2 regions of the Janthinobacterium sp. SUN118 genome follow, and region 2 is predicted to be linked to the other one. Evidence: predicted binding sites of a transcription regulator. Region 2 holds the regulator's gene; the other holds the start of a gene.
What was found. The regulator FNR, encoded in region 2, switches genes on or off when oxygen is low (the NO sensors DNR and NnrR bind a similar motif). The targets are predictions, from matches to a motif close to TTGATNNNNATCAA.

Region 1 (5,888 bases), on a different contig from region 2:
CCTTCGATGGCGTTGGTGAGGATGTGTTCGAGCTCTTCCGGCATGGCCGGCAGGCTTTCCGGCGCGGCGCCGTTCGCCAGTTCCGTCAGCTGGTCGGCAACGAAGCCGGATGCCTGCAGCGCCGCCTCGATGGCGATGGGGGTCACCGGCGCGGCGCCCGTGCGCAGCGCGTCGAACAGGTTTTCCGTCAGATGGCAAGCCGCCACCAGCGCAGGCAAGCCCATGAAACCGGCGCCGCCCTTGATGGTGTGGAAAGAACGAAACACGGCATTCAGTGTTTCCTTGTTGTCCGGATCGCGCTCGAGACGCAATAAGTGCTCTTCAACATTAACCGCAAGATCCATCGCCTCGACGACGAAATCCTTGAGCATATCGTCCATTAGAATCCCAAATCCGCAAGAAGGTCGTCTACATTATCCTGGTCCAGCGCCACCGACGGCACGGAAGGGCCCTGCATCAGCGGCGCGTCCTGCTTCTGCGCGAGTTTCTCGCGCACTTCGGCCGGCGCGTTGTCGCGCAGCAACTGCGCCAGCTCGTGCTCCACCGTCTTGGTGATGTTCACCACTTTTTTGATCAGCTGGCCCGTGATGTCCTGGAAGTCCTGGGCCATCATGATTTCCAGCAGGCGCGCTTTTTCCGCTTCCGTCGCCTCGGCAACGGCTTGCGCGAACTGGCGCGAGTCGCCGGCCAGGGCCTTGAATTCTTCCAGGCTCAGCTTGCCGTCGAACAGGGCCGTCCAGCGGCTGTCCATGTCCTTGGCCTTCTTCGACAGCACATCCTGCGCCGGCATGCCTTCGTCGAGCGTGTTGAGGACCTTGTTGGCCGCCTGCTCGGTGAGCGTGGCCACGTATTCCAGGCGGTCCTGCGCGTCGACGATCTGCGACGACGCTTCCGTCAGCGCCTTGTCGTAGCCCAGTTCGCGCAACGAATCGTGCAACAGGCGCACGATGCCGCCCAGGCGCTCGAACATCGGCTTGTCGGACTGGTCGACAGGGTCGGCGGCTTCGCCAGCTGCGGCGGGCGCCTCTGGCGCTGCCGGCGCGGCGGCCGCTTCCACGGCAGGCGCGGCGACGGCAGCCGGGGCCGGCACGGCGGCGCTGGCCGAAACGGCGTCGAACAGCGCGTCGAAATCGTCATCCGCGATCACGGCGGGGGCGGGCGCGGCGGCAGGCGCGGGCTGGGCCGCGGCCGCGCTTTGCGCAGATACTTCATCGAATAATGCATCGAAATCATCAGCGGCGTTGGTCATATCCCTGCTTCTCCATAATTTGTCAAAATTCCGCCTGAACTGTGCGTTTTACAGACTGATACCCGCAATTTCTCGATTAAGATGATTTGAGGCAATACCGCTGCGATGGTGCGAGTGTAGCAGGGCGCCGCCCTGTTGGTAAATCTCAAAACGCGCTTCCTGGTGCAAAGCGGGCCTGCAAGAGCTTTTCCACCAGGAAATAAGTGTTCCTGCTGTTGTATTTTGAAATACTACCATTGGCGTGCAGGCAAGACCACGCATCGCGCGAGAAATCCTGGCCCGCGCGCCACGCGCGCCACAGCCTGCGCGGCCAAAAACACGATCTTTCTATCAATGTTGTCTATACTGAAGGTGCAAGAGTATTGACAATTATCAAGTCTTTACATGAAAACAATGCTGTCGCCGCGTCTACAATAAGAGGCGTCGCGCGCGCTGGTCCACCGCCAAAGGAGCTGCCATGTATAAGAAAATTCTGATCGCCACGGACGGTTCCACCGTCTCCAACCTGACCGCCTGCGCCGGTGTCGCCTTTGCCGAACAGATGCACGCCGACATCCTCGCCGTGTACGTGGCGCCGGAATACCAGTATCCCGTGTACATCGAAATCATCCCGCCCAGCTATCCCAGCGAAGAGGAATACCGCATCGCCATGCGCAAGGCGGGCGCCGACCACTGGCAGCCGATCCTCGATGCGGCCGCCAAGCGGGGCCTGGAGGCGACGGGCCTGACGGCCTTTTCCGACAGTCCTGCCCTGAAAATCGTGGAAGTGGCGCAACTCCAGCACTGCGACCTGATCTTCATGGGCTCGCACGGCCGCAGCGGCTGGGGCCAGTTGCTGCTGGGCAGCGTGACCAACAAGGTGCTGTCGCATTCGAAGCTGCCCGTGCTGGTGCACAGGCTGATCAAGGAACCGCAGCCCAAATGAGGAGTCCCATGACAGGGAGAGGCTGCGCACCGGCAGCTTGAGAAAAGGGCAAGCCCGCAGCCATTTTCAGTTAATATGACAATATTTCTCGTTTCTTAACATTTGACTGTCCGGTAACGGACACAGCAGATTGCACGCTTCCAGATTGCCCGCCTATGATACGCATTGTGATTGCCGACGACCACACCATCATGCGCGAAGGATTGAAGCGCATCCTCGACGGCGCGCCGGACATCGACATCGTGGGCGAAGCCATCGATGGCTTTGAAGTACTCAACCATGTGCGCCAGGGCGGCTTCGACCTGCTGCTGCTCGACCTGTCGATGCCTGGCCGCAGCGGCGTCGACCTGATCCGCCAGATCCGCAGCGAAGCGCCGAAGCTGGCCATCCTCATCCTCACCATGCACGAGGAAGAGCAATATGCGGTGCGCGCCATCCGCGCCGGCGCGCAAGGCTATCTGACCAAGGAAAGCGCGGGCACGCAGCTGGTGGGCGCCATCCACAAGGTGGCATCGGGGCGCCCCTACATCAGCGCCGAGGTGGCCGAGCAGCTGGTGCTCAACATCATGATGCCGAATGAAAGCTTGTTGCACAAACAGCTGTCGGACCGCGAATTCGAAGTGTTTTCCCTGCTGGTGGCAGGCAAGTCGATCACCGAGATCGCCAACAACCTGCACCTGAGCGTGAAGACGGTCAGCACGCACAAGACACGCATCATGCAAAAGATGGGCATGAGTTCCTTATCAGAAATGGTGCAATACGCGGTGGCCCACCGGCTGCTGTCCCCCTTCAAGACTTGACAGCCGGTCTCGGCCGGCGGCGCGCCACCGCCGGCAACTGTAGGAACAATCCTACTTCCCCTACCGCAGCTCCTACCGCCATATTCAGCCACTGCTGATATGAATTCCATACGCTTGTTGGCATACTGAAACCAGTAATCAAGTTGCTGGGAAGTTATTTCATCACACAGCAAGTCTTCAGCGAATTGAGCATTAACTGCCAGGACGCGCGCCGCAGACCCTCGCGCCGTGCCCGCCGCCCTGGCGCACTCCGTCATTCAACTCTGAACTACCTGTCACCAGGAGATGAACATGCTGTCCACGCACACGTCTGAAACCCGCCCTGCCTCGTCGCCGCTGGCCCCATCGACCCCGATGGAAGCGGGACGCCAGCGCCAGGGGCGGCTGTGGTCGAACCTGAAGGAGGTATGCGATCTGCTGCATATCTCCAGCGCCTGCACCATCGCCGCCGACGAGCTGCTGTTCCAGCACGTGCAATTCAAGACGGGGCAGCGCGTGCACACGATCGGCCAGCCGTTCGACACCCTGTATATCGTCAACTCGGGCTTCCTGAAAACCGTCCTCATCGATGAGTTCGGCAATGAACAGGTACTGAGCTTTCCCATGAAAGGCGACATGCTGGGCGTCGACGGCATCCACTCGCGCCACTATTCCTCGGAAGCCGTGGCCCTGTCCGACTGCGACCTGATCCTGCTGCCATTCAAGAAACTCACGGCGCTGGGCCGTGTCCACATGGAGCTGGAAAACGTCATGTACGGCGTGATGAGCCGCGAACTGGTGCGCGAACAGGCCATGATCGGCATGCTGGGCGCCCTCAGCGCCGAGGCGCGCGTGGCCCGCTTCCTCGTCTCGCTGGCCGACCGCTTCGCGCAGATGGGTTATTCGAGCAAACTGTTCAACCTGCGCATGACGCGCCATGAAATCGGCAGCTACCTGGGCCTGACGCTGGAAACGGTCAGCCGCACCCTGTCCGCCTTCAACGAGATCGGCCTGATCACCGTCGACCAGCGCACCATCGGCATCAAGGACCCGGAAGCGCTGAAAACCCTGCGCCGCCTGCCGCCCTCGCGCTCGCGCGCCAAGCAGCTGGCCGCCGCCAAGCTCAAGGCCGACACGGCCGCCGCGGCCGACGTCTCGGCGCAATTGCTGGCCACCATTTGAGATAGGACCATCCCTCTTTCTTCAAGCTTGGCACAGGCTTGACCCGGCTGCGGCGTGCAACGCCGTTCCGGGTCTTTTTTGCCGCCCTCCCCGCACGCGCCTTCCGGGCGCCTCCCCTGCAGCGCAGCCGCGCCAGCATTTCTACTGCGCAATGAACTTGCGTGCCATGCCGCACTAAAAAAGCGCGGATTCGCCACAAATAAGCCTTGCTTTTCGGGCCACATTCAACAATAATGCAAATACGAATCATTCTCAACTGAGACAAAGAAAGCCCAACATGCAAAGCTCAAAACCAGCCTTGATCCAGGATGCCGCCAGCGCCCACGTCCGCCCTCCCGTCAGCGTGGCGCAGCCGGCGCGCCGCATCACCAGCGAAGCGCTGCTGCAACAGGGCCGCGAAGTGGAGATTGAACACAGCGGCAAGATTTACCGCCTGCGCGTCACCCAATTGAACAAGCTGATCCTGACTGCCTGATCCAGCACCGCAGCCAGCCACCACACTCGCTAGCCAGTCGTGCCCTTCGTGGGCGCCAGCCAGCCAAACCACCGCACAGGAGCGTTTGATGGCGACCGACCGACCTTCTTCGAAGTTTTCTGCCGTGAATGGGCAACAGCCTGAGTTGATGCTGTCGGCCGTGCTGCACCTGATGTCGCATTACCATGCGGGCAGCGCCGGACAGGCGCCGTGTCCGCAACTGGCGTCCGTGATCGAACGCCATCTGCAAGTGCTGTCCGGCCTGCCCGACCTGGGGCCGGTGCTGCAAGCCACTTGCCAGCAACTGTCGCAACAATGGGCCGCGCTCGTCGCGCTGCAGCGGCCCATGCCACCGAAAAGCACGCTCCTCGAACGACTGGCACGCATGCTGAGCGCCAAGCGCCCCGCTTCGCCGCTGCCGCAGTAAACACCATCTCCACCGCCCAACAGGATATCGCCATGTGTGACAAAGACAAGTCCCTGCCAGTCATCAGCAATTGTTCCAGCGGCGAGGCCGATACGGCCGCGCTCGCCTCACGCCGCCGGCGGCTGTGGGAACTGTCGCATACCTGCCATTGCCCGCTGGTCGGCGTCGGCTTGCCGCTCGGTTACTTGCGCAAGCTGGTCGGCAAAATGACGGGCGGGCGCGTGCTGGCCGACGATTACGAAGTGCACGTGGGCGCCGTGACGGAATGCGGCGCGCGCAACCGCCTGTCGGAAGCGCTGCAAAAGGAACTCGAACGCCGCTACGCTCCCGTGATCCTGCGCTTTCGCGGCGCCAAGACGACGGAACAGGTGGCCCAGCTGTGGCGCACGGCCGTCGCCAATGGCGACGTGTCGGGCGCCTTCTGGGCGGGCCTGACGCACCCGCGCTGCGACGCCGAGCTGGAAGAGCAGATGTGCCGCGACCTGCACATGATCCAGCACCAGGCCGGCGCCTGCGTGCGCGCCGACATGGGCAAATTTACGGCCTTGCAGGAAGAAAATACACGCCTGACGCACGAACTGGCCAAGCTGCAACAGCGCAGCCAGGCCATGCTGCTGGAAAAGACGGGCGACCTGGAACGCCAGGAAGCCGTGCTGCTGCGCACGCGGGCCGAATCGATCGGCAAGGATAGCGTGATCGACGGCTTGCGCGCCGAACTGACGCAATTGCAGGCGGCCATCCCGGCGCTGGAATCGCGCACGCGCCTGGTCGAGCGCCTGGCGCAGATGGATGAGCGCGAAAAGGAATTGCGCCAGCAAATCACGGAATTGAAGCAGGCCCAGCCGCGCCCG
Region 2 (5,888 bases):
ATGGAAAACACCTCGTCATCGGCGGGCGGCGCCGCTTCGGCGGCCTGCGCCTGCGGGCGTTTCGGCAGGTGGCGCAGGATGACGTCCATCATCTCTTCCACCACCACGGGCTTGGCGATGAAATCGGTGATGCCGGCCGTCATGCAGCGTTCGCGTTCGGAAGCGAGCACGCCGGCCGTCATGGCGATCACGGGCAGCTGCAGGCGCAGTTCCGTGCGGATGATGTGGGTGGCGCTGAAGCCGTCCATGATGGGCATCTGCATGTCCATCAGCACGATGTCGTAGCGCAGCGCCTCCGTGCGCAGCCGTTCCACGGCCTGCAAGCCGTCGCCCACCACGTCCAGCGTGGCGCCCATGTGCTCGAGGATGCCGCGCGCCACGGCCTGGTTCAGATGATTGTCTTCCACCAGCAGGAAATGCACGCCGGCCAGTTCCGTGCCCAGCGGCTGCTGCAGCATGCGTTGCTCGCCGCCATCGTTCTTGGCGATCAGCGCCTGGTGCAGGGCGTCGAACAGGCTCGACCCCGTGATCGGCTTCATCAGCACCACGTCGGCTTCGGCCGCGCTGGAGATTTCTTCCAGGTGGTTGCGCGCGAAGGCGTTGACCATCACCACGATGGGCTGGCGCTGGCCGGACGCGGCCTGGCGGATGGCCTTGGCCGTGGCCAGGCCATCCATGACGGGCATGTGCCAGTCGGCCAGCACCACGTCGTAGGGCTGCTGCTGCGCCAGGCGTTCGCGGTACAGCTCGATGGCGGCAAAGCCCGAGTCCACTTCGTCGGCGGCCCAGCCCCACGCTTCGATCAGCTTGACGATCAGCTCGCGCGTGGTGCGGTTGTCGTCGGCCACCAGCAGGCGCAGCGGCCCCAGCGACGGCGTGCGGCGCGCCTCGGCGGGCAGGGCCAGCACGTCGAACGGCACGCTGAACCAAAAGCGGCTGCCCTTGCCTTCGCTGCTGGCCACGGCGATCTCGCCGCCCATCATGTGGATCAAGTGCTTGCTGATGGCCAGGCCCAGGCCCGTGCCGCCGAAGCGCCGCGTGATGCTCTGGTCGCCCTGCGAGAAGGCCGTAAACAGCTGGGCCTGCTGCTGGGCCGTCATGCCGATGCCCGTGTCGCGCACTTCGAAGCGCAGCCAGGCCCGCTCGTTCCTGCTTTCGGCCAGGCTGACGGCCACCACCACTTCGCCGCTCTCGGTAAACTTGATGGCATTGCCGGCCAGGTTGACGAGGATTTGCTGCAGCCGCTGGGCGTCGCCGACGAGGCGGCGCGGCACGTCGGGTTCGACGGCGATGGCCAGCTCGAGTTCTTTCTCGCCGGCATTCATGGTCATCGTCGTGGCGAGGGTATTCATGACTTCATCGAGGTCGAACTCGACGGGAGACAGATCCATGCGGCGCGCCTCGATCTTGGAAAAATCGAGCACATCGTTGAGGATGCCCAATAACGACTGGCCCGCCACGCGTACCATGGTCAGGTACTTGCGCTGCTCGGTGTTGAGCTTGGTATTGCCGAGCAAATACACCATGCCCAGCACGGCATTGAGAGGCGTGCGGATTTCATGGCTCATGTTGGCCACGAAATCGCTCTTCGCGCGGTTGGCCGCCTCGGCCCGGTCGCGCTCCTGCTCCAGCTCCGCCGCGCGCGCCTCGAGCTCGTGCTGCAGCCGGTCGCGCTCGCCCATCAGGCCGTTGAACGCCTCCGTCAGCTCGCCGATCTCGTCGCGCTGCTGCACCGGCACGGGGGTGAAGCGGTTGCCCGAGGCGCGCAGCGACAGCAGGGTGTCGCGCAGGCGCACCAGCGGCGACAGCAGGCGCACGGTGACCCAGCCCAGCACGGCCGCGGCCAGCAGCGAGGCGCAGATGCTCCAGAGTACCAGCCGCGACAGTACGCCGTTGAACGGCTCGAACGCGTCGGCCACGGGCAGCGAGGCGGCCAGCAGCCAGTTTACGGATTTCAATCGCTTGAAGCTGTTGACGGCCGTGATGCCGCGGCTGTTGGTGCTGACCATGCTGCCTTCGCCGTCTTCCTTCAGCAGCTGCGTGGTGGTCTGGTTGGCGTTCGGCGCGCGCGGCTGCAGCAGGCGGCTGGTATCGGGGTACAGCACGTAGCGCGGCACGGCTTCGCGCGTGAGGATGAAGTAATAGCCGCTCTTGCCCACCTTGGCCGTGCGCAGGTGGCCCAGCATATTGTCCTTGTACAGGCGCAGCACGCCGATCACGATGCCGGCCACGGCGCCGTTCTTGTCCAGCACGGGCGCGACCATCTGCACGATGGGCAAGTGGCTGGTCTTGCCCAGCATCGGTTGCGTGATCATCGCCTGTTTCGTGCGCATGACGGTATGGAAGTAATCGCGGTCCGTCACGTCGGTGCCGTTGCGTCCCGGCACCTCGGGCACGTTGGCCACCACCTTGCCCTGCGTGTCGAGCACCAGCACGTCGTCGAACAGGGCCAGCATGGCGCGCTGCGTATAGTACTCGCGCAATGCGCCGGCGTCGGCCATGAGGGCGGGCGGCTGGTGGCGCGCCGTCTGGGTGATGATGTCGAGCAGCATCGCCAGCTTGTCGTCGAGCTCTTCGGCCGTGCGCTCGATCAGGGCCGTTTGCTGGACCAGCAGTACTTGCGTGAAATCGTCGCGCATGTGCTTGACCTGGATCATGGTGACCAGGGCGATCATGGCGATCGAGGTCAGGCTGGTGGCCAGCGCGACTTTTGCTTTAATGCCGAGAGGCTTCATGATTTCCTTTTCAGTCCCCGAAGGGACAGGCGGCAGATAATGCTGTCAGGAATTTTCCTATCAATACAGCAACTTGGCAAGCGCCGGCCGCGTAAATTCCCGCCGTCAAAGCAGCAATTGACGATGTTGCCATAAAATTAAATGCAGGACGTCGTTTATTCAGCGAAATTAGCGTGAATGACGGGGAAAATGGCACAGGCAAGCGCGCTATGCAGTAAACTTGTTGTTGCATTTTCAAAAAGGTAATGACATGACAGAAGCGCTACTCTCTCCAGCCTTGCCCGCCGTGAACGTGGAAGCGTTGCGTGCGCGCTGCTCGACGTGCAGCATGCATCAATTGTGCCTGCCGATGGGCCTCGACGTGGGCGACATGGACAGGCTGGACCAGATTATCGGCCGTCGCCGCAAGGTCGCGCGCGGCGCCTCGCTGTTCCGCATCGGCGACTCGTTCCAGAACCTGTACGCGATCCGCCTGGGCCACTTCAAGACTTACCAGATCAATCCGGGCGGCGAAGAGCAGGTGACGGGCTTCCAGATGGCTGGCGAACTGCTGGGCATGGACGCCATCAGCGCCGACCGCCACCACTGCAATGCCGTGGCGCTGGAAGACAGCGAAGTGTGTGAAATCCCGTTTTCCAGCCTGGAACAATTGCTGGGCAATATGCCCACCCTGCTGCGCCATTTCCACCGCATGATGAGCCAGGAAATCACGCGCGAGCAAAGCGTGATGCTGTTGCTGGGCAATATGCAGGCGACGCAGCGTTTTGCCGCCTTCATCGTCAACCTGGCGTCGCGCTACGAGGCGCGCGGCTATTCGGGCAGCAACTTCCAGCTGCGCATGTCGCGCGAGGAAATCGGCAACTACCTGGGCCTGACCATCGAGAGCGTCAGCCGCTTGCTGTCGAAGTTCAAGAAGGAAGGCTGGCTGCGCGTGTCGAACCGCGAGATCGAGATCCTGCAGCCGGCAAAATTAAAAGCCATTACGGCCGGCACCGACACCTGCAAATAACGGCACCGTCAAAACCTGCTGCGCGTCGCGCTTTGCGGCTTGCGTTGCGCGCTGTACACCGGCACAGCTGCGCTTCCCGGCCGTCCATCACTGGCGCCCGCCACGGTTTTCCCCGGCGCTGGCCTTATAGTTCCTCGTCCGCATGCAGCGCGATGCTGCGCTGCGCGGGCCAGGTCCAGATGCCCGACAGGCGCCACTCGCGCGTATTGTTTTCCACCAGCACCTGCCAGCGGCTGCGCTCGAGCATCGGCAGCGCCACCGAGAAGTTGCCCATGGCGTCGGGCTGCACCAGCAGCTTGATATCCTTTTCCGGCAAGGTCGCGTGCGCCAGGTGCAGCTGCAGCGGCGCCTGGTACGCCTTGCCGAAGCTGTGCACGGAGCCCGTCAGGCGTGCTTGCGCCACGTCGTACGCCAGGCTGGTCGACATGGCCAGGTTGCTGGCGGCCGTATCGCGCCGCAAGTCCTGGTTGATGGCCTTGCCCTGCTTGTAATAGTCGCCCACCACCAGCGCGTCAGGTTGCGTAAACGCGATATAGCCCATGAAGCTGCCGACGACGACGGACAGCCCGGGACCGATCATCAGCAGCCATGGCCAGCGGTGCTTGTACCAGGGCGCGGCGGGGGCTTGCAGTTTCAGACTGTCGGACATTGTTTTCTCCTTGTGACGGCGGCAAGAACACGGGGATTCCTGCCGCCTTTCCTGTTTAACGTGGCACGATGAACACGGCGCTTTCGCGCACGTGCAGCGACGGGTCGTCCAGCGACTGCAGCTCGATCGTGATCTTGTTCGAGCCCTTCTCTCCCACGCCGTGCGGCACGCGCAGGCGGATCGGCCAGCCCAGCGTTTCCGTTGCCTGCAAGGTCACTTCATCGCGCGTCAGCAAGGTCAGGCCCGGCAAGCCGGCAACGCTGATCCTGAAGCTCTGGCTTTGCTCCGAAGTGTTCATGATCTGCAGGCGGTAGACGTTCTCGATCATGCCATCTTCCACTTCGCGCCCCATCGAGCCGCGGTCGCGGATGACGTCCATCTTCAGCGGCGTGCGCAGGGCCAGCGAGGTACACACGGCGATGATGATCAGGGCCAGGATGGAGGTGTAGATCAGCACGCGCGGGCGCATGGCGCGCTGGCGGATCTGCTTCGAGTCGAAGTTGTTTTCCATCGCATGGTCGGTACTGTAGCGTACCAGTCCGCGTGGCCGGTCGACCTTGTCCATCACGCTGTTGCAGGCATCGACGCAGGCGGCGCAGCCGATGCATTCATACTGCAGGCCGTTGCGGATATCGATGCCGGTCGGACACACCTGCACGCACAGGGTACAGTCGATGCAGTCGCCCAGCTTGTCGTTGTTGCCGGCCTTCTTGCTCAGCGCACCGCGCGGTTCGCCCCGCTTGGCGTCATAGGTGATGATCAGGGTGTCCTGGTCGAACATGGCGCTCTGGAAGCGCGCGTAGGGACACATGTATTTGCACACCTGCTCGCGCAGCCAGCCCGCGTTGCCGTAGGTGGCCAGGCTGTAGAACAGCACCCAGAACCATTCCCACGGGCCGAAGTTCAGCGTTTGCACGGAATGGGCGAGTTCCTTGATCGGCGTGAAGTAGCCGACGAAGGTAAAGCCCGTCCACAGGGCGATGGCGCCCCACACCAGGTGCTTGGCCGTCTTCTTGGCCGTCTTGCGCAGCGACGGGCCCTGCTTGTCGAGGGCCATGCGCGCGCTGCGCGTGCCCTCGATCTTGCGTTCGACCCACAGGAAGATTTCCGTGTACACCGTTTGCGGGCACGAAAACCCGCACCACACCCGTCCGGCGATGGCCGTGACGAGGAACAGCAGATACGCACAGATGATCAGCAGGGCCGCCAGGTAGATGAAATCCTGGGGCCACAGCACGACGCCGAAAATGTAGAACTTGCGCGTGGTCAGGTCGAACAGCAGGGCTTGCCTGCCATTCCACGTCAGCCACGGCAAGCCGTAGAACGCGAGCTGGGTAAGCCAAACGCATACCCATCGCCAGGTAGCGTAGCGTCCTTTGGCCTCGCGAGGGTAGATTTGCTCGCGGGCCGCATACATCTTGATGACTTGAGGTTCCATTGTTTACTTCGCGGGCGCCTGCGGATTCGACAGGCTCCAGACATACGCCGACAGCAC

Region 1: O0880_RS05575 (universal stress protein) is a predicted target of FNR. The motif match lies at 1,612-1,625, and genes of this name have one in related genera.

The regions. Positions count from the first base shown of each region.
Region 1 is NZ_JAPUBV010000001.1:1,219,154-1,225,041, reverse strand. It holds gene O0880_RS05585 (chemotaxis protein CheA) at 1-380, opposite strand, end outside; gene O0880_RS05580 (protein phosphatase CheZ) at 380-1,249, opposite strand; gene O0880_RS05575 (universal stress protein) at 1,707-2,174, shown strand; gene O0880_RS05570 (response regulator transcription factor) at 2,330-2,974, shown strand; gene O0880_RS05565 (helix-turn-helix domain-containing protein) at 3,329-4,135, shown strand; gene O0880_RS05560 (hemin uptake protein HemP) at 4,413-4,610, shown strand; gene O0880_RS05555 (hypothetical protein) at 4,699-5,037, shown strand; gene O0880_RS05550 (DUF2325 domain-containing protein) at 5,070-5,888, shown strand, end outside.
Region 2 is NZ_JAPUBV010000002.1:705,371-711,258, forward strand. It holds gene O0880_RS18855 (response regulator) at 1-2,735, opposite strand, end outside; gene fnr (fumarate/nitrate reduction transcriptional regulator Fnr) at 2,986-3,744, shown strand; gene O0880_RS18865 (FixH family protein) at 3,869-4,393, opposite strand; gene ccoG (cytochrome c oxidase accessory protein CcoG) at 4,449-5,831, opposite strand; gene ccoP (cytochrome-c oxidase, cbb3-type subunit III) at 5,835-5,888, opposite strand, start outside.